DNA from 2 places in the Lysobacter sp. H21R4 genome. Region 1 is predicted to be linked to the other one. Evidence: predicted binding sites of a transcription regulator. Region 1 holds the regulator's gene; the other holds the start of a gene.
The links. Region 1 encodes FliA, which starts transcription of late flagellar genes. Its sites were predicted from a motif close to TAAAGTTTNNCNNNCNNNGGCCGATAA; they were not measured.
Positions count from the first base shown of each region.

Region 1 (15,106 bases):
CGATCCTGGCCGCGTCGCTGGCGGCCTGCCTGATCGCCCCGGCCCTGATGAGCGGCATCCGCTTCTCCGGCAAATCGCTGAAGGTCGATGTCAAACGGCTCAACCCGGCGTCCGGGCTCAAGCGCATCTATGGCAAGGAAGGCTTCGCCGAGCTGCTGCGTTCGCTGATGCGCGTCGTGCTGGTGGTCGGGACCGGCGCCCTGGTCATCACCGGGGCGATCGACGACATATTGGCGATGCCGCGGATGGCGCTGGACGTCGCCATCAATACCGGTCTGCACACCGCCATGACCGCGTTGCTGGCGATGGCCGGATCGCTGGCGCTGATCGCCGCCATCGACGTGCCCTGGCAGCGCCACCAGCACAACGCCAAGTTGAAGATGACCAAGCAGGAAGTCCGCGACGAGATGAAGCAGACCGAGGGCAACCCCGAGATCAAGGCCCGCGTGCGCCAGGTCGCCCGCCAGCTGTCGCAGCGCCAGACCATGGAAGCAGTGCCCACAGCGGACGTGATCGTCATGAACCCGACCCACTACGCGGTCGCGCTGAAGTACGACGCCGACAGGATGCGCGCGCCACGGGTGGTCGCCAAGGGCGTGGACGAGACCGCGCTGATGATCCGCGACGTGGCCGAGAAACATCGGATCAGCGTCATCGAGGCGCCGCCGCTGGCACGCGCCTTGTATAGGCAGGCCAAGGTCGATCAGGAGATCCCCGTGAAGCTTTACGCCGCCGTCGCCCAGGTCCTGTCCTACGTCTACCAGCTCAAACGGTGGCACCCGGCGCAGGGGCCGCTGCCGTCGCTGGACCTGCCCGATGTGGGCCCCGATGGCGCCATCGATGCGGAGCCTACCGGCGTGGCTGACGGAAACCCGGCGCCGTGAGCGCGCAACCCGCCCCGGCGAATTTCGGCCAGATGGCGCGCTCGCTGCGCAACGGCGCCGCCGCCCCGGTGGTGGTGCTGGCGATGCTGGCGATGGTGGTGGTGCCGCTGTCGCCGCTGGTGCTGGACGCGCTTTTCACGATCAACATCGCCCTGTCGCTGGTCGTGCTGCTGGCGGTGGTGTACGTCAAGCGCCCGCTGGAGTTCTCGGTGTTTCCCTCGGTGCTGCTGATGGTGACCCTGTTGCGGCTGGCACTGAACGTGGCTTCCACGCGCGTGGTCCTGCTGCACGGCCACGAGGGTTCGGGCGCGGCCGGCAACGTGATCGAGTCCTTCGGCAACTTCGTCATCGGTGGCAGCTACGCGGTCGGCATCATCGTTTTCGCGATCCTGACCATCGTCAACTTCATCGTGGTGACCAAGGGCTCCGGCCGCATCGCCGAGGTGTCGGCGCGCTTCATCCTGGACGCGATGCCCGGCAAGCAGATGGCGATCGATGCCGACCTCAACGCCGGCCTGCTGAGCCGTGAGGACGCCAAGGCCCGGCGCCAGGAAGTCGCCGAGGAGGCGGACTTCTACGGTTCGATGGACGGCGCCAGCAAGTTCGTGCGCGGCGATGCGATCGCCGGCCTGCTGATCCTGGTGATCAACCTCATCGGCGGGATCCTGATCGGGGTCCTCCAGCACGGCATGCCGTTTTCCACCGCGGCCGAGGTGTACGCGCTGTTGACCATCGGCGACGGCCTGGTCGCCCAGTTGCCGGCACTGCTCGTATCCACGGCGGTGGCCATGCTGGTGACCCGGGCGACGCGCGAGCAGGACATGGGTCCGGCGGTGTCCAAGCAGGTGTTCGGGCACAAGCGCGCGCTGATCGTGGCGGCCCTGTTGCTGGGGCTGATCGGTGTGGTCCCGGGGATGCCCAACCTGCCCTTCCTGGTCCTGTCCGCGACGATCGGCTACGCGGCCTGGCAACTGCACAAGCGCGAGCTGGCAGCGGATGCATCGCCCTCCGGGGATGACGTTGCAGGTGCCGGCGCGGGGAGTGCGCAGCAGGCGATGGCCGAGTTGAGCTGGGACGAGGTCCGTCCCGTCGAGCCACTGGGCCTGGAGGTGGGCTACAAGCTCATCGCCCTGGTCGACAAGACCCAGGGTGGCGAGCTGCTGGCGCGATTGAAGGGCATCCGCCGCAAGCTGACCCAGGACCTGGGCTTCCTGATCCCCGCCGTGCACGTCCGCGACAACCTGGAGCTGGCGCCGGGGCAGTACCGGATCCTCGTCCACGGCGTGCCGATGGCCAGCGGCGAGCTGCACCCCGACCGCGACCTCGCGCTCGATCCGGGCCAGGTGTTCGGCCCGCTGGACGGCATTCCCGGCAAGGACCCGGCGTTCGGACTGGACGCGGTGTGGATCCCGCCGTCGCAGCGCGCGCATGCCGAATCGCTGGGCTACACGGTGGTGGACGCCTCCACCGTGGTCGCCACCCACCTCTCCCACGTCGTGCGCGAGCGCGCCTCCGAGCTGCTGGGCCATGACGAGGTGCAGCAGTTGCTGGCAAGTGTCGGCAAGGTGACACCCAAACTCGTCGAGGATTTGACGCCAAAGCTGCTGCCGTTGTCGGTGGTGGTGCGCGTACTGCAATCGCTGTTGCTGGAGAAGGTGCCACTGCGACAGATGCGCCAGATCGTCGAGGCGCTGCTGGAGCACGGCGCGCACACGCAGGATCCGGCGACGCTCACCGCGGCGGTGCGCAATGCACTGGGGCGTTTCATCGTCCAGGAATTGAACGGCCTCAAGCCCGAGCTCCCCGTCTACACCCTCGACCCGGCTCTGGAACGGGTTTTGCAGGAGTCAGTCAGCGGCGCAGGTAGCGCGCTGGAACCGGGATTGGCCGAGCGATTGCACCAGAACCTCAGCGATTGCGTCAGCCAGCAGGAAGGGCGCGGTGAACCGGCGGTGCTGCTGGTACCGGGTGGCATCCGGGCAACCATCGCCCGCCTGGTGCGCCACAGCGTACCGGCACTGTCGGTACTGGCCTACAGCGAAGTGCCCGAAGACAAGCGTTTGCGGTTGGTGGGGTCGATCGGCTGAAGAGCCGGACTTTGGAATAACGGGATCAGGGAAACACCGTCATGAGAATCAAGCGTTTCATCGCCGCCGACATGCGCACTGCCCTAGGCATGGTCCGCGCCGAGCACGGTCCCGAGGCCGTGATCCTCTCCACCCGGCCCACCGCGGATGGCATCGAAGTGGTCGCCGCCACCGACTACGACGAGGCCTTGGTGAACCAGGCGCTGCGGGCGGCCACGCCCGGTCTGGCTCCGGCCGGCGAAGGCGTGTCGGCTGCCGGTTACCTGCTCAAGGAAGCGCCGGTGGTCACCGACCCACCCACTGAAATCCCGGCGGCTGCCAGTAACGACGCCCCACCGCGCGACAGCTTCGCCCGCCGTGCGCGCGCCGTGTTCGGCATCGGCGACGCTGCGGCGCCTGCAGCAAGCCGAAAGGCGGGCGCCGATGCGACCCTGGCCGAGCTGACCGCAGGTTTCCCGACCGCCGCCGCCGCCGCCGTTACGCCGACCGCCCCCCGTGCGGCTGCCCGCCCGCTCGCCCCGGCACCGGCGCACTTCCAGGCCATGATGGCGGCGATGGTGGACACCGCGAACGCGGCATCGGTGGTTGCCGATAGCCCGCGGGACGCCGCACCCGAGCCCACTGTGGCGCCGACGCGGATTGCCGAGACTCAGAGTGCCGCCGCCCACGCGCCGCGCCCGTCCGAGCACGTTGACTCCGCGTCGGCCGGGTTCGCCCCCCCCGCCGCCGGGATCGCCGCAGAGCCCGCGCCGTCATCGCCGGATCACCCGACTCCGCCCGCAGACGAGGCGGTGCCTGCTGTAGCCGTCGCTGCTGCTAAGGAAGCCCTCGGCCCCGACGCCGCTCCGGCGTCGGAACCCGCGACTGCCACGCCCGCCGCGCCCGTGCTGCAGGCGGTGCCGGACCCCGATCCGGATATCTCCGCCATGCGCGAGGAACTGACCTCGATGCGGCGGATGATCGAGCGCGAGATGGGCCAGTTCACCACCGAGCGGCTGCGGGGCTCACCGGCGCGCGCAGCCGCCTACGACATCCTGCTGGGCTACGGCTGCGACGAGTCGCTCGCCCAGTCCGTGGTTGCCAAGCTCAACCCCGCGTTGCCGCCGGACCAGGTACGCGCACCGATGCTGGCCGAGCTGGCGCGGATGCTCACCGTGCTGCGCAGCGAACCGATCGACGAGGGTGGCGTGATCGCCCTGATCGGCCCGACCGGCGCGGGCAAGACCACCACGGTGGCCAAGCTGGCCGCCCGTTTCGCCGCCCGCCACCGCGCCCGCGACGTGGCCATGGTCACCACCGATACGGAACGCCTGGGCGCGATCGAGCAACTGCATGCGCACGGTCGTCGGATGGGCATCACGGTGTGCGAAGCGCGCGGCGCGGAAAGCCTCACCCAGACGCTGGAACAGCTGCAGGACTACCCGCTCGTGCTGGTGGATACCGCCGGCTACGGCAGCCGCGACCGCGCCCTGCTGGGGCAGATCACCTGGCTGCGGGCAACGCGCCAGCTGCGCAGCCTGCTGGTGATGCCGGCCAACGCCCATCCGCACGACCTCAATGAGCTGGTCCGCCGCTACCGCATCGCCAGCCCGGAAGCCGTGGTGCTGACCAAGACCGACGAGACCGGACGCCTCGGCGCGGCCCTGTCGGTGGCCGTGCGCAATGGCCTCAGCCTGGCGTACACGACCCACGGGCAACTGGTTCCGGGCGACCTGCAGGCGGCCAACGCATCCAATCTCGTCCTCCAGCTGGAGAAACTCCGACGTGCGGCCGATAACCCCTTTGTCACCGAGGACGAACATGCCAACGCCTGACCTCCATTGCGCCGTCGACCTGGCGAGCCCCCCGGCCGCCGCACCGGTTCCGCCGGTGCGCGTCATCGCCGTTGCCAGCGGCAAGGGCGGGGTCGGCAAGACCAGCGTGTCGGTCAACCTGGCCATGGCGATGGTCAATGCCGGCCAGCGCACGCTGTTGCTGGACACCGACCTGAGCCTGGCCAACGTGGACGTCATGCTGGGCCTGTCGCCACGCTTCACGCTCGCCGACGTGTTCGCCGGTCGCTGCGAGCTCCAGGACACCTTGCTGGAGGGCCCGGGTGGATTGCTGGTCGTCCCGGCCGCGTCGGGCAAGCGCCACATGACCGAGCTGTTGCCCCAGCAGCACGTCGGCCTGGTGCACGCCTTCAGCCAGCTCGACGTCCCGATCGACACGATGGTGATCGACAGCGCGGCGGGCATTGCCGACGGGGTGCTGACCTTCTGCCAGGCCGCCCAGGACGTGATCGTGGTGGTCTGTGACGAACCCGCCTCGGTGACGGACGCCTACGCGCTCATCAAGGTGCTCAACCGCGACCGCGGTGTCAGCCGCATCCAGGTGCTCGCCAACCAGGTGCAGAGCGCGGCGGAAGGCCGGCAGTTGTTCGGAAAGCTCGAGCGGGTCGCGTCCCGCTTCCTGGACGTCACCCTCAACTACCTGGGCGCCATTCCGCGTGACGAGTGGCTGCGCCGGGCGATCCAGCGCCAGGAATCGGTCATGGAGGCGTTCCCGTCCAGCCCGTCGGCCGTGGCATTTCGCGATATCGCCCGCCGGGCCAGCCAATGGCAGTCCCCACCGGGTCCACGCGGCCACGTGGAGTTCTACATGGAGCGCCTGATCACGCCTACCCGGAGTGCCGTCGCATGAGCCTTGCCGCAGCCGCCTATCGCGCTTCCATGCCGCGCCACGATGCTGCCGAAGTGGTCGAGCGCCACGGCGAACTGGTACGCCGGATCGCCCACCACCTGGCCGCGCGCCTGCCCTCCAGCGTCGAGGTCGATGACCTCATCCAGGCCGGCATGCTCGGCCTTCTGGATGCCGCCCGCAATTTCCAGGACGACCAGGGCGCGGCCTTCGAGACCTACGCCTCGATCCGCATCCGTGGCTCGATGATCGATGAGATCCGGCGTGGCGATTGGGTGCCGCGCTCGGTGCACCGCCGCTACCGCAATGTCGTTGCCGCCACGCGACGCGTCGAGCAGCTCACCGGTCGCTCGGCCACGACCCAGGAGGTCGCCGCCCAGCTGGAGGTCAGCCTGGAGGACTACCACCGGATGCTGGAGGAGGCCTCGCGCGGGCAGCTGATCAGCCTGGACGCACACACCGAGGAATACGACGGCGAGCCCCGCGTCGCGGCAAGCGGGGCCACGCCGGCCAGCGCGTTCGACTACAGCGAGTTCCGCGAATCGCTGGGCGGCGCCATCGGCGAACTGCCCGAGCGCGAACAGCTGGTGCTCTCGCTGTACTACGAGCAGGAGCTGAACATGCGCGAGATCGGCGCGGTGCTGTCGGTCAGCGAATCGCGCGTCTGCCAGATCCACGGCCAGGCGATGCTCCGCCTGCGCGCACGCCTGGGCGACTGGCGCGAGACCGCGCTGGATGCCGACGACTGATCCAGAACCCGCCTGCCACCCGGGACCACCGCCCGCCTTGCACACGTCAACCAACGAGTACCCATGAACAAGAACATCCGCATCCTGATCGTCGACGACTTTTCCACGATGCGTCGCATCGTCAAGAACCTGCTCAACGACCTCGGGTTCACCAACACCACCGAGGCCGACGACGGCACCACCGCGCTGGTCGAACTGAACAAGGCCAGCTTCGACCTGGTGATCACCGACTGGAACATGCCCGGGATGCCCGGCATCGACCTGCTGCGCGCCATCCGCGCCAATCCGACAATGGCGAAGACCCCCGTGCTGATGGTGACCGCCGAGGCCAAGCGCGAGCAGATCATCGAAGCCGCGCAGGCAGGGGTGAACGGCTACGTCATCAAGCCCTTCACCGCTGCGACCCTGGGCGACAAGCTGGGCAAGGTCTTTGAGCGCGTGGGAGCCAGTGCGTGACCGACCACGACCGCGAGGTGATCATCCAGCGCCTGCACGCAGCACTGTGGGCGCTGGAAAACGATGACCATGCCGGATGGCGCGCCAACGTCGATGCGCTGATCGAGTGGCGCACGCAGCCCTTCGTGCAGGGGCTGGCGCGGCTGGCGCGCGAGTTGGAACAGGCCCTGGGCGAACCCGGCGGGAACGCGCCGAACGCGGCATCGCTTCCCGATGCCTGTGCACGCCTGGAGCATGTGGTCACCCTGACCGAGCAGGCCAGCATGCGCTCGCTCGACCTGGTCGACGAGTGCGGGGAGTTGCTTCGCCAGTTGCCCGTATCGGGTGATGCGGCCGCCGGCGAGGCCGTTGCGGGCATCCGCTCGCGGCTGTCCGAGCTTACCGCCGCGCAGGGCTATCAGGACCTCACCGGGCAGATCATCCTGCGCGTGGTTGCGCTGGTGCGTGCGGTCCACATCGGACTGGGCGAGGTAACCGCCGAAGCGGACCGCCCGCTGCAGATCTGCAACCGCGGTTTCGGCCCCGCGGTGCGCGGCGTGGATCCCGAACCCGTCAGCCAGGACGATGCCAACTCGCTGTTGACGTCGCTGGGCCTGTAGGACCGTGGACGTGGCCTCGGACATTTGCGCCGACTTCCTGATGGAGGCGCGCGAGATCGTCGACCAGCTCGGCGAGCAGATGGTCGCGCTGGAGCACGCGCCCAACGACCGGGAATGCCTGAACGCCGTGTTCCGCGGTTTCCACACCATCAAGGGCGGCGCGGGATTCCTGGATTTCCCCGGCATGGTCGCGGTCTGCCACGCGGTGGAAGACCGCTTCGATCTGGCACGCAACGGCGCGATGCCGATGGACTCGACCGCCTTCGACGGTGCGCAGCAGGCACTGGACCTGCTGGTGGACATGCTGGACTGCATCGCCGCCGGTGATGCGCTGCCCGATCCGCCCGCCGCGCTCATCGACAGCATGCGCGTGCAGGCGGCTCCGATCGCGGGAGAGCCGGTGACTGCGGCCGCCGGCGCAGGCGATGACCTGGACGATCTGGATTTCGAGGCGTTGCTGGACAGCCTGCACGGCAGCGGTGGCATCCCCGGCATCACGGCGACCGCGGAAGGTCTCAGCGGACACGAACCGCCGGTGCCGCCGACGCCGTCGCCAACGCCGGCGGTCACTCCATCTCCCCCGGCGCCCGCGCCGGCCGCGCCTGCGAACCCGCGCAAGGCGCAGACGCCTGCCGCGCACGATGAGCCGACCGTCCGCGTGGACGTGCGGCGGCTGGACGCCATGGTCAACCTGGTCGGCGAACTGGTGCTCGCGCGCAACCGGCTCAAGACCCTGCGCCCGCGCCTGCACGACGAGGAACTCGATCGTGCGGTCGGGGCGCTGGATGGCGCCACCTCGCGCCTGCAGTCGGCGGTGATGATGGCGCGCATGCAGCCGGTGGGACGCGTGTTCGCGCGCTTCCCCAAGCTGGCCCGGGATGTGGCCCGGCAACTCCAGAAAAACGTCGAACTGGTCGTCGTCGGCGCGGAAACCGAGCTGGACCGGAACCTGGTGGAAGCCCTGGCCGATCCGCTGGTGCACCTGGTGCGCAATGCGATCGACCACGGCATCGAATCACCGCAGACCCGGCGCGAGACCGGCAAGCCCGAACAGGGACAGGTCCGCCTGTCCGCGCAGCAGGAAGGCGACCACGTCGTCATCGAGGTGCGCGATGACGGCGCCGGGATCGACCCGGACCGGATCCGCGACATAGCGGTACGCAAGGGACTGATCGACGCCGATGCCGCCGCGCGGCTGCCGTCCGATGAGTGCCTGCAACTGCTCTTCCTGCCGGGCTTTTCGACCCGCGCGGAAGTCAGTGACCTCTCCGGCCGCGGGGTGGGCATGGACGTGGTGCAGTCGCGCATTCGCGAACTGTCGGGCCAGGTCCAGATCCAGTCCGAGCCCGGCCACGGCTCGCGGTTCGTGATCCGGGTGCCGCTGACCCTGGCGATCCTGCCCACGCTGCTGGTGGAGATCGAGGCGGACGTCTACGCCTTGCCGCTGGTGCGCGTGGTGGAGGTGCTCGCGCACCTGCCCGGCACGCCCATGTCGATCGACGGCCAGGACGTGATCGACCTGCGCCGCGAACCCCTGCCGTTGCTGGACATGCGCCAGTGGCTGGGGCTGGCGAGCGCGCCGTTGGCCCTGGGCGAGCGCACGGTGGTCGTGCTGCAGACCGGCGAGCAGCGTTTCTGCCTCGCGGTGGACCGCGTGCGCGGCCGCGAGGAGGTGGTGATCAAGGCGCTTCCGCGCACCGTTCGCGGGCTGCCCGGCTACGCCGGCGCGAGCCTGATCGGCGACGGACGCATGTCCTTGATCCTGGACGTCGATGCGCTGTACCGGACCGGCGTGCGTGGCTCGCGCCGGCTCAAGCAATCCCTGTCGTGACCGTTAACTGAAGCCATGGACAAACTCAGCGTCATAGGCACCGTACTCGCCCTGGTCGCACTGATCGGCGGCAGCATCCTGAAGGGTGCCGGTCTTGCCGGTCTGTGGTCGCCGGCGGCGTTCGTGGTGGTGATCGTCGGCACCATGGCGGCCATCCTGGTGCAGACGCCGATGGAGACCTTCATGCGGGCGATGAAGATCGTGCGCTGGGTGTTCCGTCCGCCCTCGCACGACCGGCCCGCGCTGATCGCGAAGATCGTGGAGTGGAGCACCACTGCCCGACGCCAGGGACTGCTGGGACTGGAGCCGGAGGTCGCAGTCCAGGACGACGCCTTCGTGCGCAAGGGCCTGCAGATGGTGGTCGATGGCCTGGAGCCCGAGTCCATCCGGCAGATGCTGGAAATCGAGTTGCACGGTCAGTCGCAACGCGACCTGGCCGCGGCCAAGGTGTTTGAAGGCATGGGCATCTACGCGCCCACCCTCGGCATCGTCGGCGCGGTGCTGGGTTTGATCGCGGTCATGAAGAACCTGGCCGACCCGAGCAAGCTCGGCTCCGGCATCGCCGCGGCTTTCACCGCGACCATCTATGGCATCGGCACCGCCAACCTCGCGCTGTTGCCGGCAGCGAGCAAGTTGAAGGGCCTCATCAACCAGCAGGCGGAAGAGCGCGAGATGGTGATCGAGGGCTTGATCGCGATTGCCCAGGGCGAGAACCCGCGCAACATCGAAACCCGCCTGAACGGCTTCGTGCACTGACATGGCCAGGCGCGTCCAGCACGAGGAGCACCAGAACCACGAGGCGTGGGCGATTCCCTACGCCGACCTGATGACCCTGTTGCTGGCGTTCTTCGTGGTGATGTACGCGATCTCCTCGCTCAACGAGGGCAAGTACCGCGTGCTGGCCGACTCGCTGTCGTCCGCCTTTGGCGGGCCGCCACGCACCATCAGCCCCATCCAGCTGGGCAAGACCCAGCTGCGCGGGTCGGCCTTTGACCGTCCGTCCATCCAGACCGCCGCCTCCAAGGCCGGCCCGGCGGCGGCGACGCCGATCAACTCGCCGCGCATGTTGCAGGTGCTGGACATGCCCACCTTTGGCCATCCCCAACGCAGCACCGAGGCGTCCCCGGCGGCGGCTGCGGCCATCCTGGAGATCGAGAACCGCAACCAGGGCGAGCTGCACCAGCTGGGACAGCGTATCCAGGAGGCACTCGCGGAACTGGTGCAGAAGAAACTGGTGACGGTGCGCCGCGGACCCGCCTTCCTTGAGGTGGAGATCCAGAGCGACATCCTGTTTGCCAGCGGCGTGGCAAAGCCCAGCCCGGTCGCGGTGGAGACGGTCCGCAAGCTGGCCGTCATCCTGCGCGACGAGCCCAACGCGGTTCGGGTGGAAGGCTATACCGACGACATGCCGATCGCGACCGCCCGCTTCCCGTCCAACTGGGAGCTGTCCGCTGCCCGCGCCGGCAGCGTCGTCCACGAGATGATCGCGGCCGGCGTGCAGGCGGCGCGGCTGGCGATCGTCGGCTACGGCGAGCACCAGCCCGTGGGCGACAACGCGACCTTCGAAGGGCGCAACGCGAACCGGCGCGTGTTGCTGGTGATCCTCGCATCGCCGCAGGGTCCCGACGCGATCACCGCGCCATTGCCACCGGCCGTGGCTGCGACCGACGTGCGTGCTGGCAGCGCGAGCGCCGTGGCACAGGGTGCGCGCGCGACCGCAACGGCGCCAGAGCGTGCCCCATCCAACTCCGGAGCCGGCTGACATGCAGATCTGGGCGATTGCCAACCAGAAAGGTGGCGTGGGCAAAACCACCACCTCGCTGTGCCTGGCGCGCGGCCTGGCCGTCATGGGCCATCGCGTGCTGCTGATGGACCTGGATCCGCACGCCTCGCTGACACGGGCCTTCGGCATTCCCGCCGATCCTGCCCCCGCCGGGACCCACGACGTGTTCTCCAATGCGAGCGTGGAGCTGACGACACTGTCGCGCCAAACCGAGATCGACGGCCTGCTGATGGTCGCCGCGCAACCGGCGCTGGCAACACTGGAGCGCCGTGGCGCGACCCAGCCCGGGCTCGGACTATCGCTGAGCCGCGCGCTGCATACGGCGCAGGACCATTACGACTACGCGCTGCTGGACTGCCCGCCAACGCTGGGCCTGCTGATGGTGAATGCCCTGGCAGCGGCGGACCGGTTGATCGTGCCCACCCAGACCGATCCGCTCGCGATGCACGGGCTGACCGACATGCTGCGCACCGCCGACATGGTCGAGCGCTCGCGTCGGCGCCCGCTGCCCCGCCATATCCTTCCCACGCTCTACGACCGGCGCACGCGGGCCGGCGTGAACACGCTGGACCAGTTGCAGGAGCGCTTTAGGGGCGTGGTCTGGCCCAAGGCCGTTCCGATGGACACGCGCTTGCGCGATGCCATGGCCTTGACCACGGCCACTGCGCCCACCGGGCGTGGCGCGGATGCCTACCACAGCGCTTTGAACTGGCTGCTCAATGCCATTCCCGCACAGCAGAAAGCGGCATGAACGCCCAGACGGTCGACGACTACCTGGACGAACTGCTCGCCTCGCCAATGTGCGACGCGGTGGCCCCGGCCGACGCCGCGCAAAAGCAGGCGGCAACCATTTTCCACCGTGCGGACACGGTGGACCCGGTCACACGCGACCTGCCTGCCCCCGCACCACTTCCCACAAAGCAGGCGGCGGCACCCGCGCCGGCTGCCACGTCCGCCAGCACAAAGCAGGACCAACATCCCGCAGCCCGCCCGGCCTCGAACGCGTCCGGCAACCGCTGGCTCCGTGCCGCGCTGGGCAAGGACCGTTACGCGTTCGAACTGTTGCGCGTGCAGGAAGTCGTGCGCGTCAGCCCGATCATCGCGCTGCGCGGTACGGCCGCCGCGATGCTGGGATTGATGAACCTGCGCGGCCGGGTGGTACCGGTGTTCGATCTCGCGCGCTGGCTCGGGACCGGCAAGGTCGAGCCCGACGAACATGCCCGCATCATCGTCGTGGAGCGTAATGACGAGCTGATCGGAGTGCTGGTGTCCGCCGTCGACGACGTGGTGACCCTGTCGCGCGAGCACATCGAGCCGCCGCTGGCCGGAACCGACGCCGGGGGCATGGTGGGCATCGCACGGATGGGCGCGCTGCCGACCGTTCTGCTGGACGCCGACGTCCTGTTCAATTGACGGCACCGCCCGGCCGGCACCACGCGCTCGCACCGCCCTAAAGCTTCCCCATACGGTGCCGTTAAAGCTCTTGACCGTTTCGGCAGCCATCCTGATGAATGAACTATCGCTACAGCCTGACCTGGGCATCGAGCACGTCGCCGACCTGCGTTCCTCGCTGGCAACGCAGTTCGAAAATGCCGAACCCGTCGTCCTGACCGGCGACCGGGTCGCGCGCGTCCATACCGCCGGGTTGCAGCTCCTGCACGCGTTCGTCCGCGACCGCGCCCTGGCGGGACGCATCACCACCATCACCCTGCCCTCTGCGGCCCTGATCGACGCCGCGAATGTGCTGGCATTGGCCGAAGGCCTGGGCCTGGCATCGCAACCCGCCGGATTTGACGGACCAGAGAACAACGGAGATTCCGTATGAGCGCCAATTTGTTGATCGTCGACGACTCCACCTCCATGCGGCAGATGGTCGCCTTCGCGCTGTCGTCGGGTGGCTACACCGTGCGCGAGGCGGAGGACGGGCAGGCGGCGCTGGAAATCGCCCGCACCACGCGCTTTGACGCGGTGGTCACCGACGTCAACATGCCGCGGATGGACGGCATCGAGCTGATCCGTCAGCTGCGCCAGCTGCCCGACTACAAGTTCACGCCGCTGCTGATGTTGACCACCGAATCGGGTGGCGACAAGAAACAGGAAGGTCGATCCGCCGGCGCGACCGGCTGGCTGGTCAAGCCGTTCGACCCTGAGCAACTGCTCGCAACAATCCGCAAGGTCCTCGCCTGACACCATGGACATCACCCAGTTCCACGCTGCGTTTTTCGAGGAAAGCCGGGAAGGACTGCAGGCCATGGAAGCAGGCTTGCTGCGCCTGGAAAGCGACCTGGGCGCAGATGCCGGCAGCGCGACGGATGCGGGTGACACGATCAACACGATCTTCCGCGCAGCGCACTCGATCAAGGGCGGCGCGGCGACCTTCGGCTTTGGCAACGTCACCGACCTGACCCATCTGCTGGAGACGCTTCTTGACGAGGCGCGCGCAGGCCACCGCCGGCTTGACCCCGGCGCGATCGACGCGCTGCTCGAATCGGTGGACGTGCTGCGTGGCCTTCTGGCCGTCGCCGAGCACGGCGGCGAAGTCGACCGGCCGGCGATGGAGCGTGCCCACGCCGGGCTGAACCGCCTGCTCGCGGTCAATGCCCCCGATGCGGCCAGCGTCGTCGCTGAAGCGGATGCCGGCGATGACCCCGGCCACTGGCGCATCGGCTTTCGTCCGGACACCTCGTTGTTCATGACCGGCAACGATCCGCTGCGCATCCTGCGCGAGCTGGCCACTCATGGCGAACTGGCGACCACTTGCGTCGATGAGCGCTTGCCCGCCTTCGACGCGCTCGACCCCTTCGAGGCCCACCTGGCCTGGGACCTAATGCTTCCCGGCAGCGTTCCGCGCGCCGCGATCGATGAGGCGTTCGCCTGGGTGGAGGATCAATGCGAGCTGACCATCCAGGCCGTCCAGGCCGCGGGGCCAACGGCCGTGCGGGACACCGCGGCCTCAGCGATCGCCAATGATGGGCCGTCGACTTCCGCCAATGGCCTGCCTGCATCGACGCGCGGCGCGAACGCGGACGCCGACAGCTCGATCCGTGTCGCGGTCGCCAAGGTGGACGCACTGATCAACCTGGTCGGCGAGCTGGTCATCACCCAGGCGATGCTGCGACAGCGCTCCGAGCACCTGGACCCGGTCGCCAACGAGACGCTGCTGACCGGCCTGGGGCAGCTGGACCGCAACACCCGCGACCTGCAGGAGGCGGTGATGAGCGTGCGCATGCTGCCGGTTGAGTTCGCTTTCAGCCGCTTCCCGCGCATGGTCCGCGACCTGGCCTCGCGGCTGGACAAGAAGGTCCGCCTGCGCACGTTCGGTGAGGCGACCGAGCTGGACAAGGGCATGATCGAGAAGATCGTCGACCCGCTCGTCCACCTGATGCGCAATGCGATCGACCATGGTTTGGAGTCGGCCGCCGAACGTCGCGTCGCGGGCAAGGACGAGACCGGCACGATCACCATGAACGCCTCCCACCAGGGCGGCCACATCATGATCGAGGTCAGCGACGACGGCCGCGGGATGGATCGCGATCGCATCATGCAAAAGGCGGTCGAGCGCAACCTGCCGCTGCCGGAAAATCCGACCGACGCGCAGATCTGGGACCTGGTGTTCCATCCCGGATTTTCCACCGCCGACGCGTTGTCCGACCTGTCGGGCCGCGGGGTCGGCATGGACGTGGTCAAGAGCAACATCCTGGCGCTGGGCGGACAGGTCGAGATCCGCAGCGAGCGCAAGCTTGGCACCACCGTATCGATCCGCCTGCCGCTGACACTCGCGATCCTGGACGGCATGTCGGTCGCGGTCGGCGACGAGGTCTTCATCCTCCCGCTCAACATGGTCATCGAGTCGCTGCAGCCGCAGGCGCACGAAATCCGCACCATTGCCGGCGACACCCGGGTCCTGCATGTACGCGACGACTACCTGCCGCTGATCAACCTGCGCCAGCAGTACCGTCTGCCTGCCGACACCGTCACCGCCACCGCGCCGATTGCGGTCGTGGTGGAAAGCGGTGGCCGCCGCCTGGCGCTGGAAGT
Region 1 is NZ_CP063772.1:756,248-771,353, reverse strand. It holds gene flhB (flagellar biosynthesis protein FlhB) at 1-884, shown strand, start outside; gene flhA (flagellar biosynthesis protein FlhA) at 917-2,971, shown strand; gene flhF (flagellar biosynthesis protein FlhF) at 3,013-4,785, shown strand; gene INQ40_RS03430 (MinD/ParA family protein) at 4,772-5,653, shown strand; gene INQ40_RS03425 (RNA polymerase sigma factor FliA) at 5,650-6,399, shown strand; gene INQ40_RS03420 (chemotaxis response regulator CheY) at 6,463-6,855, shown strand; gene INQ40_RS03415 (protein phosphatase CheZ) at 6,852-7,454, shown strand; gene INQ40_RS03410 (chemotaxis protein CheA) at 7,495-9,285, shown strand; gene INQ40_RS03405 (flagellar motor protein) at 9,301-10,041, shown strand; gene motD (flagellar motor protein MotD) at 10,043-11,047, shown strand; gene INQ40_RS03395 (ParA family protein) at 11,049-11,819, shown strand; gene INQ40_RS03390 (chemotaxis protein CheW) at 11,816-12,481, shown strand; gene INQ40_RS03385 (STAS domain-containing protein) at 12,576-12,893, shown strand; gene INQ40_RS03380 (response regulator) at 12,890-13,255, shown strand; gene INQ40_RS03375 (chemotaxis protein CheW) at 13,260-15,106, shown strand, end outside.

Region 2 (15,106 bases), 1.0 Mb from region 1:
GGCTGGCGGTGCGTACCCACCAGCTGGCCTTGGCCCTGATGCGCCAGGACACCGCCGCCGACACCGTGCGCGCGATGGCGGCGACGCTGGCGGAGGACTTCAACGGCGACCTGGTGCAACTGGTGCTGTTTGAGCCCATCGACGGACTGGACGAGAACGAGTGGCTGCAGGTGGTCAAGCGCGATGACGTGCGCCTGCAACCGTTCCTCGATTGTCTGGCCGACGGCGAGCCGCTGTGCGGTCGTCTGCAGCCGGAAAAGCACGCGCTGCTCTACGGCGACAACGCCGACCAGGTGCAGTCGACCGCATTGCTGCCGCTGCCCGCGCTGGGGCTGGTAGCGGTGGGCAGCCGCGATCCCAACCGGTTCTTCCCCGGCATGGGCACGCTGTTCCTGCAGATGATGGGCGAGGCGCTGGAAACAGCGCTGGCGAGGTATGCCCGCTGATTCCGGCACCCCCGCGCCTGCGCCGGCCGCGCCGCTCGACGCTAACGTCGCCGCGTTCCTCGAGCACCTGCAGGTCGAGCGCGCGGTCTCCGCGCACACGCTGGATGCCTACCGCCGCGACCTGACCGCGCTGGCGCAGTGGGCCGCCGCGCAGGCACTCGACCTGGTCGGGCTGGAGGCCGACTCCCTGCGCAGCTTCATCGCTGCCGAACACCGCCGCGGACTCGCGCCCAAGAGTTTGCAGCGCCGCCTGTCCGCCTGCCGCAGCTTCTACGCGTGGCTCCTGCGCCACTGTCGCATCACCGCCAGCCCCGCCGCCGCGATCCGCGCCCCGCGCGCGCCGCGCAAGCTGCCGCAGGTCCTGGACGCCGACGAGGTCAAGGTGCTGGTCGAGGTCCCCACCGACGCGCCGCTCGGCCTGCGCGACCGCGCCCTGCTGGAGCTGTTCTATTCCTCCGGCCTGCGCCTGTCGGAGCTGTGCGCCCTGCATTGGCGCGACCTGGATCTCGACGACGGCCTGGTCACCGTGCTCGGCAAGGGCAGCCGCCAACGCAGCGTCCCGCTGGGCTCCTACGCGCGCATTGCCCTCGCCGAGTGGCGCGCCTCGACCGGCGCCGGCAATGACAGCCCGGTCTTCCCCGGCCGCAACGGCACCATTACACCGCGCGCCGTGCAATACCGGCTGCGCCAACTGGCCCAGCGCCAGGGCCTGACCAAAGCCGTCCACCCGCACATGCTCCGCCACAGCTTCGCCAGCCACATCCTGGAGTCCTCCGGCGACCTGCGCGGCGTGCAGGAACTGCTCGGCCACGCGGACATCGCCACCACGCAGATCTACACGCACCTCGACTTCCAGCACCTGGCGACGGTGTACGACGCGGCTCACCCACGTGCGAAACGGAAACCGCCTTCGAAAGATTGAGGGGTTGGGTTTAAAGCACGAGCGGGCGGGGCGGGGGACCCGGTTCAAGTCGCTCCACGATATTCGCTTGGTCGAACCGGATCCCCCGCCCCGCCTAACGGTTCACGCCGTGAATTGGGGGCGACCGGCCTTGCTTCCTGCGTTCGCGTTTGCTCGCGTCTGGCTTTGGCAGGCGCCGATGACCGCGGGTTGTTGGAGCGCGCGGCCTTCTATCTAATCGCAACGGACATCGCATCTTGCCTCGTCGCAGAACGTCGGTTGCGAGTCGTCGCAGCAGCGGCGCTATTTGTCACCGAAGAGGTCCACACTTCGGCGCTCCGATCTTGCTTGCCCCACCAGATCACCGCGCCCTCCGAGAGCGGCTGCCGGGTGCCGTTTCCACAAAGCGAATTTCGTGGAGCGACTGGAAACGGTACCCGGCAGCCGCCCCCGAGCATCCCATACGCAACCAGCCAGCACCTCGGCCGGAACCCGGCAGCCGCCCCGGAGGATCCCATACGCAACCAGCCAGCACCTCGGCCGGTCCCCGGCAGCCGCCCCCGCGCATCCCCACCATTCAGCCCCCAGCGCTTGAACAGCGCCGCGCGACCCCCATCCATGAGGTTCGACCACGGAGCCCACATGGATCCCAGCCAGAACCCCACCGTCTTCCACGCCACCACCATCGTCTCGGTGCGCCGCAACGGCCGCGTCGCCATCGCCGGTGACGGCCAGGTCACCCTGGGCAACACGGTGATGAAGTCCAACGCCCGCAAGATCCGCCGCCTCGGCCGCGATGAGCAGGTCATCGCCGGGTTCGCCGGCGCCGCCGCCGATGCTTTCACCCTGTTTGAAGTCTTCGAAGCCAAGCTCGAGAAACACGGCCAGCTGACCCGCGCCGCCGTCGAGATGGCCAAGGACTGGCGCACCGAGCGCCGCTTTGGAAAGCTCGAAGCGCTGCTCGCCGTGGCCGACAAGGAAACCTCGCTGATCATCAGCGGCACCGGCGATGTCATTGAGCCCGACGACGGCATCATCGCCATCGGCTCGGGCGGCATGTACGCCCTGTCCGCCGCCCGCGCGCTGTACGCGCATACCGAATTGGACGCCCGCACCATCGCGACCGAGGCGATCAACATCGCCGGCGACGTGTGCATCTACACCAACCGCAACGTCGTGGTTGAGGAGCTGTAAGCATGAAGTTCAACCACACCAGCGCCACGATGACGCCGCGCGAGATCGTGCAGTCGCTCGATACCCACATCATCGGCCAGCAGGACGCCAAGCGCGCCGTGGCCATCGCGCTGCGCAACCGCTGGCGCCGCAGCATGCTCGCTGACGACCTGCGCAACGAGGTCATGCCCAAGAACATCCTGATGATCGGCCCGACCGGCGTGGGCAAGACCGAGATCGCGCGGCGCCTGGCGACCCTGGCCAACGCGCCGTTCGTGAAGGTCGAGGCGACCCGCTTCACCGAGGTCGGCTACGTCGGCAAGGACGTGGAGCAGATCATCCGCGACCTGGCCGATACCGCGGTCAAGCTGTATCGCGAGCAGGCCAAGCAGAAGGTCCGCACCGAGGCCGAGGAGCGCGCCGAGGACCGCATCCTGGATGCACTGCTGCCCAAGCGTGTCACCGGATTGGGCGGCGGTATCGGCTTTGATCCGCAGGCGGCCGCGGCCGAGCCGTCCGCGCAGGAATCGGAGACCCGCATCAAGCTGCGCCGTCAGCTGCGTGCCGGCGAGCTGGACGAGCGCCAGATCGATATCGAGACCGCGGTCAACGTCAGCGGCGTGGACATCATGGCGCCGCCGGGCATGGAAGAGATGGGCCAGCAGCTGCGGCAGATGTTCTCCCAGCTGGGCAGCAGCAAGACCAACACCAAGACCATGACCATCAAGGCCGCGCGCCCGCTGCTGATCGAAGAGGAAGCCGGCAAGCTGGTCAACGAGGACGAGGTCCGCGAGGCCGCGATCGAGGCCTGCGAACAGCACGGCATCGTCTTCCTGGACGAGATCGACAAGGTCGCCAAGCGCGGTGAGAACGTGGGTGGCGGCGATGTCAGCCGCGAAGGCGTGCAGCGCGACCTGCTGCCGCTGGTGGAAGGCTCGACCGTCAGCACCAAATACGGCTCGGTGAAGACCGACCACATCCTCTTCATCGCCTCCGGCGCGTTCCACATGGCCAAGCCATCGGACCTGATCCCGGAGCTGCAGGGCCGCTTCCCGATCCGGGTCGAGCTGTCGGCGCTGACCAAGGGCGACTTCATCCGCATCCTGACCGAGCCCAAGGCGGCCTTGACCGTCCAGTACATCGAGCTGATGAAGACCGAAGGCGTCAGCCTGGCGTTTACCGACGATGCCATCGAGCGCATCGCCGAGATCGCCGCGCTGGTCAACGAGCGCCAGGAAAACATCGGTGCCCGCCGCCTGCACACCGTGCTGGAGCGTCTGCTGGACACCCTCAGCTATGAGGCGCCGGACCGCGACGGCCAGGCGATCACCATCGACCGCAATTACGTCGACGCCAACCTGGGCGAGTTGGTGAAGGATCCGGACCTGAGCCGCTACATCCTCTAGGCGCTGGACCCAAGCCCGCCGGCCGCCCGATTCGTCGCCTGGGCGCCGTTGACGATCATCCGCACCATCGTGGTGAGCTCGTCGATCTGCTGCGGGTAGCGCTCCGGCGGCAGGTCCATCGCGCTGCCACCGACGGCAAACACCAGCCGCGTGATCGCCCGGGCCACCAGCGCCGGCTCGTGCATCGGCACCCGGTTGAGCTTGGAGAGCCGGATCAGGTCCACCCGCAGCTCTTCCTCGAAGAAGCGCAACTGCCGGTCGACTGCCTCCTTGTACGCATCCGAGCCCACCAGACCTTCGCGCAGCAGCAGGTGCAGCAGCTTGTCGTCGGCGCGGAGCTGATCGAAGAACGCCTCCACCGAACTGCGCACCACGCCGCCGTTGGGGTCGGCGCGATTGCGCGCCCGCCCGATGATGGCGCGCAAGGACGTGCCGGCGCGCTCGATCAGCACCACGGCCAGCTCGTCGATGTCGCGGAAATGCCGGTAGAAACTGTTGGGCGCGATCTTCGCCTCGCGCGCCACCTCGCGCAGGCCGAGCGTGGAGACGCTGCGGTTCGGGCCCAGGATCGCCAGCGCGGCCTCGATCAGGTCTTCGCGGCTGATCGCCGGTCTGCGGCCGGGGCCGTCGCTGGTGGTCGGAATCGGTTTGGGCACCTGTGCCGCCGGGAGTGCAGGGGAAGAGGCCGACATCATCTCTTAAAACGCGCTGCGCACCTCACAGGTGATACAGCACGTACAGCTCCGACTCCTCGCGCGCGATGCGCTGGGTCAGCAGCCGTCCGACTTCGCCATGGGCGGCCAGGAATTCCGCCTGGTTCGCCGCGTTCACCGGCTCCTTGCGGTACCGGGCGACGAAGTCGACCACGCCGCGCGCGATGGAGTTCATCTCGCGCCGGAAACCACGGATCAGCGCCGTGTTCTCGGCGTCGTCGGCCAGCATCTGTTCCAGATAGACGTAGAAGCGCACGTTCTCCGTCAGCAGGTGCGATTCCAGGCGCACCTTGAACTCCTGCAGCGCCGCGTCGAGCCCATCGAAGCGGCCCGCAGCCGCGTCCTCGCCCATGCGCGTGTACATCGCGACGAGCTCTTCGTGGTCGTGCTTGAGGCTGTCGACGAGGGTCTCGTCGTAGCGGATGGTGCGTGCGGCGTTGCCTGGCTCAGGCAACACCGGCGCCGCGGGTTCAGGCGCCTGCGTGCCGAAAAGCCGTTTCAAGAAACCCATTGTGACCTCCCCTGTGAACAGGGAGTTGTAGCCCGTCGCCCCGGTGCAGGCAAGTTGAGGCCTGGCCGCACTTCACGGGCTGTGATTGTGGAACACACAAATTTCGCGAACGCCCTTCAGGTTCTGCCGGGCCGGCCGATAGGTCCAATAGGTCAACCCTCCCGGTAGCCGTGCTGGAGCGCCAGAACAATGCAATCGCTACTTTCCCGGATGGTGGACCTGGTGGGCAGCGCCCACCCGCGGCGCAGGGAACGACTGATGCAATGGCTGATCGCGGGCTACATCTACATGGGCGCGGCGATCTGGCTGATCGCCGGCGTGCTGCAGGGATGGATGAGCAAGACCGCGACCCTGCTCTGGCTGGGCTTCGTCTTCGCCGGACTTCTGGCCGGCTATGTCGCCCTTCGCAGCGGCTGGACCGAGCGGTTCCAGGACCCGTCGCTGACCATCTGGCAACTGTCCATCGGCGTGCTCTGTGCCAACTGGGGCTACCTGCTCATCGGCCCAATGCGCACCGCGGCCCTGTTGCCGATGGTCGTGACCATCGTATTCGGCGCATTCGCCCTGCAGTGGCGGCAGATCGCGTTCCTGACGGTCTTGAACCTGTTCGCGCTGGTCGCGGCGGTGATGCTGCGTGCGTGGTTCCCGCAATGGATCCCGCAGCACGGCGCGATGACGCCGCTCATGGTCGACATCAACAATGTGCTGATGCTGCTGGTGGTGCTGCCGCCGCTGGGGTTTATTGTGGCGCGCCTGTCCAGTGTCCGGCGCAAGCTCCACCGCCAGCGCGAAGCGCTCATGCAGGCACTCTCGCAGGTCGAGCGGCTGGCGGTGAGCGATGAACTCACCGGCATTGCAAACCGGCGTTCCATGCGAACGCTGCTGGAGCGGAGCGCCGCGCTGTCCTCGCGTGAGTTCGCCCCGTTTTGCGTGGCGCTGATCGACATCGACCACTTCAAGGCCATCAATGACGAGCTCGGACACGCCGGTGGCGACGAGGTGCTCAGGGAATTCGCCCGCCGCGCGACGGCGATGCTGCGCACCACCGACGCGATCGGCCGCTGGGGCGGCGAGGAATTCGTGGTGCTGGCGTGCGGCAACGTCGACGGCATCTGCCGCCTGCTGGAACGGATGCGAAGGGCGGTAGCGAACTGCGGGACCGACAGCCGGTGCATCACCTTCTCCGCCGGCGTCGCCCAGCACCGCCGTGACGAGACCGCCGATGACCTGCTGGAGCGCGCAGACCGCGCGCTGTACCAGGCAAAGCGCGCGGGCCGCAACCGCAATGCCGTGGCGCCCGAGGGGGACGCATCGCAGCGCTACGCCACCGCTGAGTCACCGCAATAGGCTCTCATCGATCGCGCGCATCCGCCGGGTGGTGGACGCCGTCTTCGGTGACGACGTCGGGCAGATCAAACGGGTTGATACTCTCCAGGCAGCCGACGTTGTAGCCGTACTGCCTGGGATCGGACCGACGCTGGTGATGCGTGTAGATACCGCAGATCCGGCAGAAGTAGTGCTTCGCCGTATAGGTGTTGAACTGGTAGAGCGCCAGTTGCTCCGAGCCCTTCGTGACACGCAGGCCGTCCAACGGGACCGAGGCGACGATTGCGCCCTTGCGCCGGCAGATGAAGCAGTCGCAGCGCCGCGGATCGACGATCCCGTCGGGCAGGTCGAGCTCCAGCTCGACCGCGCCGCAATGGCATGACGCCCGGTGGATGGGTTGGACCTCGACGCCGCCTACCAGTTTGATCATCGGGAGATGTCCGCGTGGGGAGGGAGCAAGTCTACGTTCGATAGCTACAGGCAGCCGCGGCACGCCGCCGAGACCGGGTATGCGGCCGGGGACGGGTAGGTGAAGGTGTCTCGATTGGCGTTTTGACGCCTCGGTGTCCGCGCTAAAAGCTCCATGTGCCGAGCAGCCGGTGCCGATGTTGAGCAAAAAAGCCCCGGTGCTGAGGCTTCGAGGGGCATTGGTCGCGCAAAAAGCGCCGGCCATCGAGGTTGGAGGCTCACGTTCGCGGGGAAAAGGGCCGCGCGTGAGCCGAGGAACCTCACGAAAGAGGCAGAAAGCTGCGCGCTTGAGGTTTGGAGCGCCACCGGTGACGAAAAAAGCGCCATCGATGAGCGTCCGTGGTGCATTGGAGGGGCGCGGCGCGTCACGAATGTGGCCCTCACCATCCCGGCGAAGCTAAGGAGCTACGCTTTGCTTGAGTACGTCAGGACAAGTCTCCTCACTCCCCAATATCCTCGTTCCAGACCTCAGGATTAGCCGCAATATACCCCTGCATCATCTCCATGCAATCCTTGTCCGCCAGATCGATCACGGTTGTGCCGTTCTCCCGCAGCCAGTCGATCCCGCCGCGGAATGTTTCCGACTCGCCCACCACCACGGTGCCGATATTGAACTGTCGGATCAGGCCGCTGCAGTACCAGCACGGGGCCAGGGTGGTGACCATGATGGTGTCGCGGTAGTTGCGCTGGCGGCCGGCCTTGCGAAAGGCGTCGGTCTCGCCGTGGCTGGACGGGTCGCCGTCCTGTACGCGGCGGTTGTGGCCGCAGCCCAGCAGGCGGCCGTCGGCGTGGTACAGCGCGGCGCCGATCGGGATGCCGCCTTCGGCCAGGCCCTGGCGGGCTTCGGCGACAGCGGTGGCGAGCAGGGCGGGGTAGTCGGGGGTGCTGATCATCGGTCGGCCGGTAGAGTTGGATGGAGGGATCGTCGCCGCGCCCACGCGGGATGTCGAGCACGTGAGCGCAACGCCGGCGGGGCGGTGCGATAATCGGCGCATGAACGATCCAAACCCCAGCAGCGCCTCCGATACCGCCGCCGACACCGCGCGCGCGCCCGATGCGTCCACCGCCGCCCCGGCGGCGCAGGCCAATCCCGCCGGCACGACCCATTTCGGCTTCCGCGATGTTCCCACCGGGGACAAGCAGAAGCTGGTCGGGGAAGTGTTCTCATCGGTCGCCGGCAGCTACGACCTGATGAACGACCTGATGTCGATGGGCATCCACCGGATCTGGAAGCGCTTTTTCGTCGCCACCGCGCAGGTCAAGCGCGGCGACCGGGTGCTCGATCTGGCTGGCGGCACCGGCGATATCGCGCTGTTGCTGAAGGATCGCGTCGGGGATACCGGCTCGATCGTGCTGGGCGATATCAACGGCGCGATGCTGCGCGTCGGCCGCGACCGGATGACCGACAAGGGCAAGGTCGCCGGCTTTGACTACGTGCAGATGAATGCCGAGAAGCTGCCGTTCCCGGACGCGAGTTTCGACCTGGTCACCATCGCCTTCGGCCTGCGCAACGTGACCGACAAGGACGCGGCGCTGGCCGAGATGCACCGCGTGCTGAAGGTCGGCGGCCAGGCGCGGGTGCTGGAGTTCTCCGAGGTGAAGCCGGAGTGGTTCAAGCCGATCTACGACTTCCATTCCTTCAAGATCCTGCCGCGCCTGGGCCAGCTGTTCGCCAGGGATGCCGACAGCTACCAGTACCTCGCCGAGAGCATCCGCAAGCACCCGCCGCAGGACGAGCTCAAAGCGATGATGGAGGGCGCGGGTTTCGCCCGCTGCAGCTACCGCAACATGTCCGCCGGCATCGTCGCCATCCACACCGGCTACAAGGTGTAGGACGGAAGTCACTTCGCGCCCCGCGCGGGCGCGGCTACACTCGGGGATTGTCCTGCAACCCCGGGCCTGCCCATGCGCTCCTCGATCCTGACCCTGTTTTTTGCCGCCGCCGTGGTACTGGGCGGCTGCTCGCGCGACAACGCGCCGGCCGCGGATACGGCCGCCAAACCCGATGCCGATGTGGCCACCGCCGCGCCCGCCGAGTACGACTCGCTGTCCTACGCCGAGCCCGACAAGGTCCGCATCAAGGACCTCGCGCTCGCCCTCAACGTCGATTTCGAGGCCAGGGAAATCAGCGGCAGCGCCACCTACGACCTGGACTGGGTCGCCGATGACGCCAACGAGCTGGTGCTCGACACCCGCGACCTGACCATCGAGAAGGTGGTCGGTGAGCGCAGCGACGACAAGTGGACCGACCTCAAGTACGAGCTGGCCGACGCCGACAAGCGCCTGGGCAGCAAGCTGACGATCCAGGTGCCCGACCGCAACGAGCGCGTCCGCGTGACCTACCGCACCTCGCCGGACGCATCCGGCCTGCAGTGGCTGACCCCGGCGATGACCGAGGGCGGCAAGCAGCCCTTCATGTTCAGCCAATCGCAGCAGATCCACGCGCGCTCCTGGGTGCCGCTGCAGGACACGCCCCGAGTGCGCTTCACCTACACCGCGCACGTGACCAGCCCCAAGGACGTGATGGTGCTGATGAGCGCCGACAACGACCCCAAAGCCGAGCGTGACGGCGACTACACCTTCGCCATGCCGCAGGCGATCCCGTCCTACCTGCTGGCCATCGCCGCCGGCGACCTGGAGTTCAAGCCGATCTCCGACCGCAGCGGCGTGTGGGCCGAGCCGGCCATGGTCGACAAGGCCGCCGCCGAGTTCGCCGACACCGAGAAGATGATCGAGGCCACCGAGGCCATGTACGGCCCGTACCGCTGGGGCCGCTACGACATCCTCGTGCTGCCGCCGTCGTTCCCCTACGGCGGCATGGAAAACCCGCGCATCACCTTCGCCACCCCGACCGTGATCGTCGGCGACAAGTCGCTGGTTTCGCTGATCGCGCACGAGCTGGCGCACAGCTGGGCCGGCAACCTGGTGACCTTCTCCAGCCCGAAAGACCAGTGGATGAACGAGGGCATCACCAGTTACGTCGAGAACCGCATCATCGAGTCCCTGTACGGCAAGGACTTCGCCAACATGGAAGCGGCGATCGCCCAGAACGAGCTGCGCAAGACCATCGGCGACATGGAGCCGCAGGCGCAGGCGCTGGCGATCCGTCCCGACATCCACGTCAAGGCCGGCGACACCCTGACCGAGGTCGCCTACGACAAGGGCGCCTGGTTCATGATGTTCCTGGAGCACCGCTTCGGCCGCGAGGACTTCGACCCGTTCCTGCGCGGCTACTTTGACCACTTCGCGTTCCAGTCGATCCCGACCACGACCTTCATCCAGTACGCCAAGGACAACCTGCTGGCCAAGCACCCCGGCAAGGTCACCGAGGCCGAGCTGGACGAGTGGATCTACGGCCAGGGCATCCCCGAGTCCGCGCCGGTGACGAAGTCGCCGCAGTTCGACGCGGTCGACACCGTGCGAAAGGCCTGGCTGGACGACGGCACCCTGCCGGCCAGGGACGTCACCGCCAAGTGGAGCACGCAGGAGTGGCTGCACTTTCTGGAAGGCATGCCGCAGACGCTGAGCCACGAGCAGCTGGCCGCGCTTGACGCTGCCTACAAGTTCACCGGCACCCCCAACGGCGAGATCGCGATGCGCTGGTACCCGCTGACCGTGCGTAGCGGCTACCCGGAAGCCAACGACGCGATTGCCGCGTTCCTGGAGCGCGTCGGTCGCCGCAAGCTGATCATGCCGACCTACGCCGAGCTGGTGAAGACTCCGGAAGGCCTGGCAATGGCCGAGAAGGTGCTCGCCCAGGCGCGTCCGGGCTACCACCCAATCACCACCGGTTCGGTGGACGCCGTCATCGCCGAGGCCAAGGGCGACAAGTCGGTGACCAAGCCGGTCGACTGATCGCTCAGTTGATTGGACATCTTCTTCGCGGCCGCCTCCCGGGCGGTCGCGTTGTATCCGGCTTTCGTCTCCGCGCTCATCCCGGTGATTTTCGGGGGGCGTGATCTGTATGCCTTCCGGGCGAATGTCCCCCGGCCACCGCCTGCGGCGGAGGCCTCCTCCTTTATTTCGCCCGGAAGGCATACAGACCGCGCCGGAACTGGTGGATTCTCGCTCCTGCAACCACCGCGTCGTCGCAATGACGGGGGTGAATGCCCTTGCGGCGAAATAAAGGAGGAGGCACCGGCCTCATCGGTGCCGGAGGACATTCGCCGCAAGGGCGTTCATCCCCGGCTCTCCCGCCAAAGCCCCGACCAGAGATCCCATCGAAGCGATCGAGCCACACGGCAGCCGCGCCGCGAACCCCATCGGATGCGGGAAGAACGACTCAAAATCAGGCACGCTTGAGTCCTGCACTAAAAGAGAACCGCGCAATGACCTGTAAACCCTTCGAGCCCGCCGACCACCCACCGCAATCCGGTCCACAACTGACGCGCGGATTGCCGATGCTCGTCGCCCTGACGTGCGCGGTGCTCCTTGGCGGGTGCAAGCCCGAGCCGGATCCCGAGATCGCCCGCGCCGAGCAGGCCGCCGCGCTCGACCGCCAGGCCGAGGCGATAGCGGCCGATTTCGACGCCCAGTTCGATGCCGGCAAGTGGGACCTGGCCAAGGCGCACGGTGACGTGCTGATCGCCGAATACCCCGACAGCGCGGCCGCCGAACGCATCGCCGGTCGCCACCAAGAGGCGGCTGCAAAAGCCAATGAGATACGCGAGACGAGGCGACTGACAGGGCTGTGGTCCTACCAGACCCAGCCGGTCGGCAAGAAGGAGCAGCTGTCGGCGGCGATCTACGCGCGTGAAAACGTCGAGACCGACGGCACCGCCGCCCGGCCGGTGCGCCTTATCTTCCGCGACCACCCCGAGTGGGGCCGCAGCAGCTACCTCGTCCTGGAGGTCGGCGACTTCGACTGCTACAAGGGCTGCAAGCTCGCCGTCACCGTCGACGGGGAAAAGCCGCGCTCCATGGCCGGCAGCCGCCCCGACACCGACGATGCGATCGCGATGTTCGTCGAGGACGAGAAGACTCTCTGGAAGCTGGCCAAACAGGCCGGCGTGCTCAGCATCGAGTTCCCGGTCAAGGCCGGCGTCAAACGCACTGCCTCATTCGAAGTCGGCGGCCTCGATCCCGAGCGGATGCCGGGCTGGAACTAATTCTGGAAAGCCGGCCGACTGGCCGTCCGGCTCGCATTCACGCGCAATCGACACAACGCCAACGTAAAGGGAGAACCACCATGGAACCGACGATCTATCTGTTCTTCGAGGGAAACTGCCTTGAGGCGATGACCCATTACGCCGAGGTCCTCGGTGGGCAGATCACGGATGTAGCGCACAATGGCGATGCGCCGGATGCGGAAAGTCGCATGCCCGGCGGCGACGACCTGGTGCTCAACATGGCCATGAAGCTGGGCAGCGCCACGGTCATGGCCTCTGACGGGGTCGGTGAGATGTACGAGAAGCCGCAGGGCTTCCGCGTGGCCATTTCCCCGCCATCGCTGGCGGAGTTCGACCGCGTGCACGCCGCGCTGGCCAAAGACGCACGTTCCGTCGAGATGCCTCCGGGTGAGACATTCTGGGCCGAGCGCTTTGCCATGTTCACCGACCGCTACGGCACCCCGTGGATGCTCAACTTCGACCGGAACAAAGCTCAGGGGCCGGCGTAACCGGTCCGGCCTGCTACAGCGCGTACCCGAACTGCTGCACGAACTGTTCGGCGAACTCGTCGTAGTCGAAGCGCTGGTTCTGGGTGCCGGGGTGCTCGACCTTCAGCGCGCCCATCAGGTTGCCGATGCGGCCGATGGTCGGCCAGTCGTAGCCCTTCTGGATGCCGAAGATCAGCCCGGCGCGGAACGCATCGCCGCAGCCGGTCGGGTCGGTGATGCGGCTCTCGTGCGCGGGAGCGACGTCATGCACCTGGCCGTCGGCGTGAATGATCACGCCCTTGGGGCCGCGAGTGGCGATGTAGGCCTTGACCTTGCTGGCGATCGTCGCCTCGTCCCAACCGGTGCGCTCCTGCAGCAGGTTGGACTCGTAGTCGTTGACGGTCACGTAGTCTGCCTGCTCGATGAAGGCGCGCAGTTCCTCGCCGTTGAACAGCGGCATCGCCTGGCCGGGATCGAAGATGAACGGAATACCGGCCTCGGCGAACTCGTTGGCGTTCTGGATCATGCCCTCGTAGCCGTCCGGGCTGACGATGCCGATCGTCACGCCGGGCACGTCGCGCACGTGGTTCTCGTAGGAGCGCATCATCGCGCCGGGGTGGAAGGCGGTGATCTGGTTGTTGTCGTGGTCGGTGGTGATGAACGCCTGCGGGGTGAACAGCTCGTCGATCACCTTGACGTGGTCCAGGCGGATCTGCTGCTGCTCGAACCACTCGCGGTACGGCCCGAAATCCTGGCCGACGGTGGCCATCGGGATCGGGTCGCCGCCCAGCAACTTGAGGTTGTAGGCGATGTTGCCCGCGCAGCCGCCGAACTCGCGGCGCATCCGCGGCACCAGGAAGGAGACGTTCAGGATGTGCACCTTGTCCGGCAGGATGTGGTTCTTGAACTGGTCGGGGAACACCATGATGGTGTCGTAGGCCAGCGAGCCGCAGATCAGGGCTGACATCGGTAATCGCACTCCGGGGAGCTCCGCCGGCAGGTTCCTGGCGGGAGCGTGGTTTGACGGATGGGTGGGGGCGCAGGTCACCGCTTGGTGCGCACCGCATAGAATATCCGCTGGCCGGGGTCGCGGCCAGCCGGGCCGCGTTGCCGCCCCGGTCGAGGGGCTTCCGCGCAGGGCGCCGGATCGCCGCCGCGGTGGGCTACCAAAAACGCCCATTAGCGACGGGTTACGCCATTTCTCCTTGCCCGGCAAGGGGGCGGTTGCTAGTCTTGTCGGCCGCTTCCGGCACCCCTCCCACGGCCCAATCGACGATGTTCAAGAAGTTTCGCGGCATGTTTTCCAACGACCTGTCCATCGATCTGGGCACGGCAAACACGTTGATCTACGTCCGCGGCCAGGGAATCGTGCTGAACGAGCCATCGGTGGTCGCGGTGCGCCAGGACCGCGTGGTCGGCGGCAACCGCACCGTCGCCGCCGTCGGCATGGAGGCCAAGCTCATGCTGGGCCGCACGCCGGGCCACATCACCACGATCCGGCCGATGAAGGACGGCGTCATCGCCGACTTCACCTACACCGAGGAAATGCTCAAGCATTTCATCCGCAAGGCGCACAAGTCGCGTTTCCTGCGGCCCAGCCCGCGGGTGCTGGTGTGCGTGCCGTGCGGCTCGACCCAGGTCGAGCGGCGCGCGATCAAGGAATCGGCCGAGGAGGCCGGTGCCCGCGAGGTTTATTTGATCGAGGAGCCGATGGCTGCCGCGATCGGTGCCGGCATGCCGGTGGCCGAGGCGCGCGGTTCGATGGTGGTCGATATCGGCGGCGGCACCACCGAAGTGGCCGTGATCGCGCTCAACGGCATCGTGTATGCCGCTTCGGTGCGCATCGGCGGCGACCGGTTTGACGAGGCGATCATCGCCTACGTCCGCCGCACCTACGGCACCCTGATCGGCGAGGCCACGGCCGAGCGGATCAAGGAAACGCTGGGCTGCGCCTACCAGCAGGAAGAGAACACCAGCATGGAGATCACCGGGCGCAACCTCGCCGAGGGCGTGCCGAAGATGATCACCATCACCGCCAACGAAGTGCTGGAGGCGCTGCACGAGCCGCTGGCCGGCATCGTCACCGCGATCAAGCTGGCGCTGGAACAGACCCCGCCGGAGCTGGGTGCCGACGTCGCCGAGCGCGGCATCGTGCTGACCGGAGGCGGTGCGTTGCTGGCCGACTTCGACCGGCTGGTGAGCGAGGAGACCGGCGTGCACGTGCAGGTCGCCGAGGACCCGCTGACATGCGTCGCCCGTGGCGGCGGTCGCGCGCTGGACCTGCTGGACATGCACGGCAACGAGTTTTTCGCTCCCGAGTAATGGCGATGCGGTGACCGGCACGGCGTGGTGCCGTGCCTGATCGCCGCGACACCGGAGCATGCCGCGGCGGGTGGGCCGGCGGCCTGTGCCACCATTGACGGTCCGCCACGCCAGATCAGCCGGTTTCCCTTCCATTGCGCTCCTACGCCAGCCCTTCGACTCCGAACCGTCCAGGCGACGTGTCCGCAACGCTGTGGCTGTCGGCCTATCTGGCGCTGGCGGTGGTGCTGATCGTGCTGGACCA
Region 2 is NZ_CP063772.1:2,599,508-2,614,613, reverse strand. It holds gene INQ40_RS11890 (DUF484 family protein) at 1-446, shown strand, start outside; gene xerC (tyrosine recombinase XerC) at 436-1,368, shown strand; gene hslV (ATP-dependent protease subunit HslV) at 1,990-2,541, shown strand; gene hslU (ATP-dependent protease ATPase subunit HslU) at 2,544-3,926, shown strand; gene fabR (HTH-type transcriptional repressor FabR) at 3,923-4,618, opposite strand; gene INQ40_RS11865 (hemerythrin domain-containing protein) at 4,644-5,150, opposite strand; gene INQ40_RS11860 (GGDEF domain-containing protein) at 5,340-6,497, shown strand; gene INQ40_RS11855 (GFA family protein) at 6,502-6,906, opposite strand; gene INQ40_RS11850 (nucleoside deaminase) at 7,385-7,837, opposite strand; gene ubiE (bifunctional demethylmenaquinone methyltransferase/2-methoxy-6-polyprenyl-1,4-benzoquinol methylase UbiE) at 7,938-8,777, shown strand; gene INQ40_RS11840 (M1 family metallopeptidase) at 8,850-10,799, shown strand; gene INQ40_RS11835 (hypothetical protein) at 11,273-12,052, shown strand; gene INQ40_RS11830 (VOC family protein) at 12,133-12,561, shown strand; gene INQ40_RS11825 (carbohydrate kinase family protein) at 12,575-13,507, opposite strand; gene INQ40_RS11820 (rod shape-determining protein) at 13,816-14,862, shown strand; gene mreC (rod shape-determining protein MreC) at 15,042-15,106, shown strand, end outside.
Region 2: the regulator FliA is predicted to act here: its motif matches at 5,266-5,292, upstream of INQ40_RS11860 (GGDEF domain-containing protein).